4 regions of the Burkholderia sp. EMB26 genome follow, and region 1 is predicted to be linked to each of the others. Evidence: riboswitches for the same ligand, from Rfam matches in the RefSeq annotation. Region 1 holds a riboswitch; each other region holds the start of a gene.
What was found. A riboswitch is a leader RNA that binds a small molecule or an ion and turns the genes downstream of it on or off. The one in region 1 is predicted to bind cobalamin.

Region 1 (2,196 bases):
GGCCCGGCAGCAGGTGGCGGGCCAGCGTCGCGAGCGGACGCCCGACCAGCGAGACCGCGCCGACGTCCTGCAGCGCCCAGCCGAGGCGCGCCGCGGCGAGCGACAGCGACGACGGCGCGGGCAGCACGCGCCATTCGTCGGGAGAAAGCTGGCGGGCGAGCGTCGCGCCGACGCCGAACAGCATCGGGTCGCCGCTCGCGAGTACGCACACCGGCGCGCCGCGGCGCGCGAGCAGCCCCGACAGGTCGAACGGCGACGGCCATGCTTCGCGCGTCGCGCGCAGTCGCGCGGGCAGCATGTCGAGCTGCCGCTTCGCGCCGACCACGTGCGCCGCATCGAGCAGCGCGCGCCGCGCGTGGCGTCCGAGCCCCGCGTAACCGTCGTCGCCGATGCCCACTACCGTCAGCCACGCCGTCATGCACCCTTCCCCATCGTTCGATTCCATCGTGTCGCCGCGCGGCCGTGAAAGCGCCGGTGCAGCCGTCCGCGTTGCAAAAAACGGCATGGTACCGTGTTCCACCCCGCGTTTCATCTGCCCGCCCGCCCGCGCGCGGCCGTTGCCCGCTTCGCTCGCCGCGAACCGCCAGCCGGTCGCGAATCGCGACCGAAATCGGGTATCCTACGGCCGTTCGTTCGCCGGTGCCCTTCGGGGCCGAAGAGGGAACACAGGGCGCACCGCGCGCCGCTGTGGCTGCCCCCGCAACTGTAGACAGCGAGCCGATCTCCCTCCTCATGCCACTGGTTTCACCGGGAAGGCCGGGAGTCGGCGCCGACCTGTCAGCCAGGAGACCTGCCGGCCAGAAAGTGCGTGCGTGCCAGTCGGCGTCGGGCGGGGTGTACCGATGCGTTGGCCGCGGCGCCACACTGTTCCGGTATCCCGTTGAGTTCCGCCCCCGATTCGATTCCTGCGTCGCCCGTCGTGCGCCCGTCGGCCTGCCCGGGGCTCGTGCGCGTGGTCGCGGCCGCCGACGGCGGGTTGTGCCGGATCAAGCTGCCGGGCGGCCGGCTCGACGCGCGCCAGGCGCGTGCGATCGCCGCCGCCGCGCGCCGGTACGGTTCCGGCGCGATCGATGCGACCAATCGTGCGAATCTCCAGTTGCGCGGCATTCGCGACGGCGCGGCCGATGCGTTGACCCACGCGTTGCTCGACGCGGGGCTCGGCCCGCGCGCAAGCGCCGGCGACACCGCCGCCGAGGCGGCCGCGCTCGCGGCGAGCGACGACGTCCGCAACGTGCTGCTCAGCCCGCTCGCCGGGCACGACCCGGCCGCGCTCGTCGATAGCCACGCGCTCGCCGTGCCGCTGCTCGACATGCTGGCGAACGAGCCGCGCCGCGGCGAACTGTCGCCGAAATTCTCGATCCAGCTCGATGGCGGCGAAGCGGTCGCGGCGCTCGATCATCCGCACGACATCTGGCTCGCCGCGTGGCGCCGCGCCGACGGCGCGGTACGTCTTGCGGCGGGGCTGGCCGGCTGTCCGCCGGTGGCGCCCGGCGACCGGCCCGCGTCGGTCGACGTGTCGCCCGATCAGGGCGTCGCGCTGGTGCGCGCGCTGCTGCGTGCGTTCCTCGATCTCGCGCCGGCCGACGTCACGCGGATGCGCGCGTTGCTCGCGATGTGCGGCGAACGCACGCTGTTCGAACGCGCCCGGCGCTACCTGCCCTTTCCGCTCGCGGCCGATCCGGCGCTTGCCGGCTGGCGGCGCACGCATGCCGACCCGGCGTTGCGTTTCGGCGCGCAGCCGTCGCGCGCCGCGACCCGCTGCAGCGTCGGCGCGCAATTCGCGCTCGGGCGGCTCGACGCGGCGCAACTGGAACGGCTCGCCGCGCTGGCCGAAGCCGACGGCGACGGCACGCTGTCGATGACGCCGTGGCAAGGCGTGTTCATGCACGGCGTGCCGAACGAACGTGCGGTGGCAATGCGCGAAGCACTCAAGTCGCTCGGCCTCGTAGGCGCGGCGTCCGAGCCGCTGGCGGCGCTCGTCGCCTGTACCGGCAGCGCGGGCTGCGCGAAAGCGCACGCCGACACGAAACACGACGCACTCGCGCTCGCCGCCCGCATCGGCCGGCCGCTCGACGTGCACCTGACCGGCTGCGCGCGCCACTGCGCGCTGCCGCATCCCGCGACGCATACGCTCGTCGCGGTGGCGCCCGCACACTACGACCTTTACCGGCGCGACGCGACCACGGGCCTCGGCGC
Region 2 (2,196 bases), on a different replicon from region 1:
CCCGAGCCGCTGCCGACCTGCAGGATCAGCTCGACCGGCAGCAACTGCAGGATGCCGAACGCGACGGCGCCGCTCGAGACCATCACGCCGAGGAAGTTCCACATGCCCGACCAGATCACCGCGACGTTCGGCGTCAGCGAGTGCGTATAGATCACGGTCGCGACCGCGTTCGCGGTGTCGTGGAAGCCGTTGACGAATTCGAAGCCCAGCGCGATCAGCAGGGCGGCGCCGAGCAGCAGGTACGGGAACAGCGTCCCTTCGCGGACCGGCGCCAGATCGGCGACCAGGTGGGTGGCGATATAGACGGCGCCGAGCACGAGCACCAGCAGGAAGGCGGCATAGCCGACCTGCCGGGTGCGCGCGACGGAGCCCGGATTGTTCGGGGCGGACGAAGCAGGTTGATTCATGACGGCATCTCGTAGGGAACCGCGTCCGATCCTAGCTGCGGCTAGCAGTCAGTTTGATGACAGTCGGGACGACGAACGGTGTGTCTTACGGGGATGTAAGGCGAGTGGCGGCATGCGAGGCAGCGAGTCGCGTCGATCACTCACATAGTGAACACGACAGCGGCTTACGCGCCGGTATCGCGCTGCTCATCATCCGTCGCCGCCAACGTCCAGCCGGCCGGCGACGCGACGAACGTCGTGCACGACAGCGGCGCAACGTCGAGACGCGCGGCCGCGGCGTGGTCCATCCGCAGCACATGCGCGATGGCCGCGCGGACGATCGGCGCATGCGTGATCGCGATGACGTCGCGCTCGCGCGGCAACCCGTCGAACCACGTGCCGACCCGACGTGCGGCGGCGTCGAACGATTCGCCGCGATGCGGCGACGCGGACGGCGTGCCGATCCACGTGGCAAGTTCGTCAGGCAGATCGCGTGCGAGATCGTGCAGCCGCTTGCCTCGCCAGTCGCCGTAGTCGATGTCGCGCAGCGCGTCGTCGATGTCGGCGTGCAGCCCGAGTGCGTCGGCGGTCTGCGTTGCGCAGCGTGCCGGGCTGCACAGCACGAGCGAGCCGGCGATGGCCGTCCACCGGCCGTGCAGCGCGGCGGCTTCGGCAAGCCCGCGCGCGTCGAGCGGATCGTCGTCGGGAAACGTGCCGGTGCGCATCGCGCGGGTCGAGGCGTGCGCGATCAGGCGCAGCGAGGCATGCAGGTTCATGTCGGTGGTCGGATGATCCGGAGCGGGGCGCGCTTGCCCATCTGTCGTCGCTTCAATACGCGAACGTTCGCGCGTACAATTCGCCCGATACGAAGCGCGGAAGCCGGTGCAATTCCGGCGCGGTCGCGCCACTGTAACCGGGGAATCGATGATCCCGGAAGCCAGACCTGCCTTCGTACCCATCCATCATTTGTCGGGGCGCGATTCCCCTGAGGTGCATCCATGAGCGAAGCAGTGCTGAAGCCGGCGGTCGTGCCGGCACCCATCCCCGTCCGTGAGCTGTTGCCGTGGGCCGTGTTCGTCGGCCTGATCCTGCTGCTCGCACTCTATTTCGTCGGTGCGGAACAGGGCGCGACGTCGCTCGTGCCGGGCATGTATGTCCACGAATTCGTCCACGACGGCCGCCATCTGCTCGGCTTTCCCTGCCACTGACGCGGAGTAAAAGATGGTCGGAAAGCTGCTCATGCGCGGGATGCTCGCAGGCATCGCCGCGGGCCTCCTCACGTTCGGTTTCGCGAAAGTCGTCGGCGAACCGCAAGTCGATCAGGCGATCGCCCTCGAAGAGAAAACCGCCGCCGCCCAAGGCGAGGCACCGGAGCCGGAACTGGTCAGCCGCCACACGCAGGCCGGCCTCGGGCTACTGACGGGCGTCGTGACCTACGGCGCGGCATTCGGCGGGCTGTTCTCGCTGGTCTTCGCGTATGCGTACGGACGCGGCAGCCGCCTGCCGGCACGGCCGCTGGCCGCCTGGCTCGCGCTGGCGGCGTTCGTCGCGCTCGTGATCGTGCCGAACCTCAAGTACCCGGCCAATCCGCCGTCGGTCGGCGACCCCGATACGATCGGGTATCGCACGGGTCTGTTCTTCCTGATGATCGCGATCTCGGTCGCAACGATGGTGTTCTCGGTCAGCGTGCGCCGCCATCTGGTGGCGAAGCTCGGGCAGTGGAACGCGTCGATCGTCGCCGGGCTCGTGTTTGTCGCGATCATCGCGGCCGTGCAGATCGGGCTGCCGTCGGTCAGCGAGTTGCCGGCCG
Region 3 (2,196 bases), 910 kb from region 1:
GCCGGCCTTCAATGTCAGGTCGACGGCCCTGTAGTGCATGTCGCCGGCGGCGGCGTACGATGTGGCGCCCGTCATCGCATCGGCCTCCTCAGCAACATCCACAGGAACACCGGCACGCCGATCAACGCGGTCATCACGCCGACCGGCAGTTGCGCGGGCGCGATCGCGGTGCGCGCGAGCAGGTCGGCCGCCATCACGCCGCCACCGCCCGCGAGCATCGCGGCCGGCAGCAGCATCCGCTGGTCGTTGCCGAACGCGAGCCGCAGCGCATGCGGCACGACGAGCCCGACGAAGCCGATCGTGCCGGCCGTCGTCACGGCAGCGGCGGCGGCCAGCGACGCGACGAGATAGATCCGCACGCGCAGCCGCGCGACCGGCACGCCGAGCGCCTGCGCGGTCGCGTCGCCGCGCAGCAGCACGTTCAGTTGCGACGCGGCCGGCAGCGCGACGCACGCGCTCAGCAACAGCGCGCCCCACGCGAACCACGGCGCCGTCGCGCCGTTCAGGTCGCCCGTCAGCCAGAAGATGATGCCGCGCAGCCGCGCATCGGGCGCGAGCGACAGCAACAGCGTGACGAGCGCGCCCCATCCCGCCGCGATCACGACGCCGGTGAGCAGCAGCCGCGGCGATGCGTCGCGCGATTCGCCGCGCCACAGCTCGCGTCTGGCGAGACCGAGCACGAGCGCGACCGAGACGAGCGAACCGGCGAACGCGGATGCGTCGACGAGCCACCACGCGCCGCCCGCGATCATCGCGACGAGCGCGAAGCCGGCCGCGCCGCCGGACACGCCCAGCACGTACGGCTCCGCGAGCGGATTGCGCAGCAGCACTTGCAACAACGCGCCGGCCAGCGCGAGCAGCGCGCCGCACGCGAAACCCGCGAGCGCGCGCGGCAGGCGCAGCGTGCGGACGATATCGGCAAACAGGGTATCGCCGCCGTGCGGCACGAGCGAAGCGAGTGCCTGCCACGGCGACATCGGCACGCTGCCGATCGACAGCGACGCGACGAACAGCAATGCGACCACGGCGGCCAGCGCGGCCCAGATGACAGTGGCGCGTGCGGCGCTCATGCGGCGCACGGCCGCGCGCCCGACGCACGGCGCATCCGCTTGCAGGGGCCGGCCGGGCGCGACGGGGGCGCGTGGCGGACGATTGGGGTCGGCATCGAAGAACGTTCCGTGAAGCATTGCGCGCCCCGCTTCCCCGCAGGCCGCGCGTCATGGAGCCCGTGCGGGCTCCCCGTCTCGGCCGGTATCCGGGCTGGCGGCGGTCCGGCTCGCCTTCCCGCGCGATGACGCGCAGTGGCCCGCGCCCGCGTGCGACCTGCACGCGAAACGCGCCCGAGCCGGCCTGCGTCATGCGACGCGGCCGCTTACCGTTGCGGGGGCAGCGCAGGTTGACGCGCTCGCGGAGCCCGCACCCTGCTTCCCGTTTAACCGCGCGTCCTGCGCGCGAGCACCGAGGCGGCGCCAGTTTAGGAGCCGGTCGCGCGAGCGTCAAGGAAGCGTCCGGAGACACGCGGGACGCGCCTATTCGCGGCAAGAAGCAGGGGTGTTACGACTGGAAACGTTACAGATGTCGGATTGCGCGTTATTCCGCGCTAAAATGCTGGGTCTTTAGAGGACGCAGCAAATGCTCAACGAACTCGAAACCCTATCTCAAAATATTGGCCGTCTGATTTCGCTGAACAAGCGCTATCACTCGGAACGGCTCGCGCTCGAGGAGCAGGTCGCGCAATTGCGCGCGGAAGCGGACACGGTCCGCGCGGAACTCGCGCAGCTGCGCGACGAACGCAATGCGCTCGCGGCCGAGCGCGACACGCTGTCGGCGAAGATCGACGACGCCCAGGTGAAACTGAACGCGATTCTCGAAAAGCTGCCGCGCTCGAAGAGCGCGGAGCAAGCCGACAACCAGCTCGACCTGCTGGATGCGCAGGCGCGCACGGATGGCGATGACGCGGCCAGCCACGGAGAACATGCATGAGCACCAAGCAGATCGAAGTCTCGATTCTCGGTCAGCCCTATCGGCTCGCCTGTTCGGCCGAGACCGAAGCGGCGCTGCTCGAAGCGGTCGCGCGCGTCGACGCCGAAATGTCGAAAATCCGCTCGAACAGCTCGGTACGCGGCACCGATCGCATCGCGGTGATGGCGGCGCTGTCGCTCGCATCGGAATTGCTGCGGCTGCAAACGAGCGTGC
Region 4 (2,196 bases), on a different replicon from region 1:
GTTCCGGGCTGAGGCTCGGATTGCCGTAGCCGGGATAGTACAGGTCGTTGAACGTCGGCAGGCGGAATGCATTGCCGTACGACACGCGCGCCGTGTAGACCGGCGTGATCGCCCACGACAGCGCGGCGTTGCCGGTGTTCACCGCTTGCCCGGCGACGATCTCGTGGCGACCCGCGACGAACATCGTCACGCTGCCGAGCGTCGCCGACTGGTGCAGCGAGAACGCGGAATCGTTGCGCGTCGGTACGCCACCGGGAATGTCGACCGGCAGGAATGCCTGTTCGCGCGTGAAATCGTAGGCGAGCTTCGATTCGCCCGACAGCGGCAGGCCGAACAGATGAAATCCGTGCGCCTGATGGGTCAGCGACGTCGACGTGCTGATGCGTTGCGAATTGATCTGGTCCGTCGCGAGGGCCGGGTTGTCCGCATAGATGAACTGGCGGTCGTTCGCATAACCGAACGACTGGTCGAATTGCGTATCGGGCGTGATGTCGAGATGGAACGCGACGCCGGTCGTCAGCTGGTGATCGAGCTCGCGATTCGCGTAGCCGCTGTTGTCGTAGGACAGGTCGGAGCGGTGGTACAGCGCGAACGTCGAGATCGACCAGTTGTCGCGCGCATAGCCGAGCCGCGCGTCGAGATCCTGCGCGTGATACGGATTGCGGCCGTCTTCGTGACCGTAGAAGAACGGCCGCGTCGCGTCGATGCCGGCCGTGTTGTAGTCGTGCAGCCCGAGCGAATAGGTGAGCCCGCCGAGCGCGGCCAGCGGCCCCGTCGACGGCACTGTGCCCGACGTGCGGAACCGCGTGTCGAACGTCTTGTTCGTGCCGCCGCCGAACGACACGGTGGTCTGGTTCGGCTGTTGGGCGGCGCGGCGCGTGAAGAGTTGCACGACGCCGCCCATCGCGTTGTTGCCGAACGACGCGGCGGCCGGCCCGGAGATCACCTCGACGCGCTCGAACGCGTCGGTCGGCAGGTCGGCCCACGGCGCGATGCCGGTGGTCGGCGAGCCGATCCGGATGCCGTCGATGAACACGGCGACCTGGCTCGCCGACGAACCGCGGATGCTGACCGACGCGGACGAGCCGGGCCCGCCGTTCTGCGTGACGGTCACGCCCGGCAGCGTCGCGAGCGCCTGCGTGATGCTCGGGTCGGCCGGCGACAGCCGGTCGAGATCGTCGCGCGTGAGCACCTGGGTCGACGCGTAGCGCCGGTCGAACGATTCGGGCAGGTGCCGCGTGTCGGTCACGCTGATCGTCGGCAGGTCCGCCCCTTCCGCGGGCCCGGCGGGCTGCGCAGGCGCCGTGTCGCCGGCCGCATGGGCGAGCGGGGAAAGCAGCGCGGTGGCGGCGGACGTGGCGAGCAGGTGACGAAGGTTCATGAGACGGCGGGACAAAGCGAGTAGCGGGTACGGCGATCGTGAGCGGAGGGCGGACAAGCAACGGATGCCGACGGCGTGTCGGTGCGACGCTTCCGGCCGGGAAGCGGATTCGGGAACGATGGACATCTGGTGGATCCTGAGGTCGGGTCGTCCATGCAACGGGCGACCACCCGGGGGCGGTGCCTGGCGCATCGGGACACCCCGCCCGGTGCGGCTGCCTGGACCTCGGGTCGATGGCAGGTCTCCTGGCTCGCGGGTCGTCATCCGTGCGGGCCTTCCCGGTTTCCCAGTGGCATGCGGTGGCACGGATTCGCCGCTCACAGTTGCGGGGGCAGCCGCAGCTTCGAGGCGTTGCCTCGCCTGCGTTCCCTTTTGATCCCATCCCTGGGAACCATCAGCGCGCAAGGGTAATGGCGTGCGCTCGCGCACGTCAATCGTCCGGCTGCCTGCGGATGCGAAAAAACGTCATTGTCCCGCGTCAGCTTTCCGGATCCTTTCGTTTCATGCGCGCGGGCCGTGCGTCTGGTCTGACGAAACGGGGCGAGCGCGTGCCCTCGAGCCGGAACCGGCTCGGCGCGTTGCGCGGGCCGCGCTTTCCTCGACAGTTTCCCGTTCGAACCTGCCGCTCGCGTGCGCGATCTCGTTCAAACGGGCGAGGCGGAACCCGGGCGCGTATTGCACCGTGTGGATATCGCGGGTTCGAGCTGAACGGCCCGCACTCGATGACAGGAGACATCATGACCGACACCCGAAGCCGGTTCCTCGCCGGCCAGTGCACGCTCGCGCAGCGCCGCGCATCCGACCCGACAGGACGT

Region 2: another riboswitch for cobalamin. It lies ahead of KU887_RS24215 (CbtB-domain containing protein); the one in region 1 lies ahead of cobG (precorrin-3B synthase).
Region 3: another riboswitch for cobalamin. It lies ahead of KU887_RS13140 (iron ABC transporter permease); the one in region 1 lies ahead of cobG (precorrin-3B synthase).
Region 4: another riboswitch for cobalamin. It lies ahead of KU887_RS19505 (TonB-dependent receptor domain-containing protein); the one in region 1 lies ahead of cobG (precorrin-3B synthase).

The regions. Positions count from the first base shown of each region.
Region 1 is NZ_CP078070.1:1,886,917-1,889,112, reverse strand. It holds gene cbiE (precorrin-6y C5,15-methyltransferase (decarboxylating) subunit CbiE) at 1-418, opposite strand, end outside; cobalamin riboswitch at 621-813, shown strand; gene cobG (precorrin-3B synthase) at 920-2,196, shown strand, end outside.
Region 2 is NZ_CP078071.1:1,663,395-1,665,590, reverse strand. It holds gene KU887_RS24225 (inorganic phosphate transporter) at 1-407, opposite strand, end outside; gene KU887_RS24220 (histidine phosphatase family protein) at 572-1,162, opposite strand; cobalamin riboswitch at 1,209-1,352, shown strand; gene KU887_RS24215 (CbtB-domain containing protein) at 1,385-1,594, shown strand; gene KU887_RS24210 (CbtA family protein) at 1,608-2,196, shown strand, end outside.
Region 3 is NZ_CP078070.1:2,791,987-2,794,182, forward strand. It holds gene KU887_RS13135 (ABC transporter ATP-binding protein) at 1-75, opposite strand, end outside; gene KU887_RS13140 (iron ABC transporter permease) at 72-1,187, opposite strand; cobalamin riboswitch at 1,229-1,478, opposite strand; gene KU887_RS13145 (ATPase) at 1,633-1,983, shown strand; gene KU887_RS13150 (cell division protein ZapA) at 1,980-2,196, shown strand, end outside.
Region 4 is NZ_CP078071.1:630,055-632,250, reverse strand. It holds gene KU887_RS19505 (TonB-dependent receptor domain-containing protein) at 1-1,381, opposite strand, end outside; cobalamin riboswitch at 1,599-1,792, opposite strand.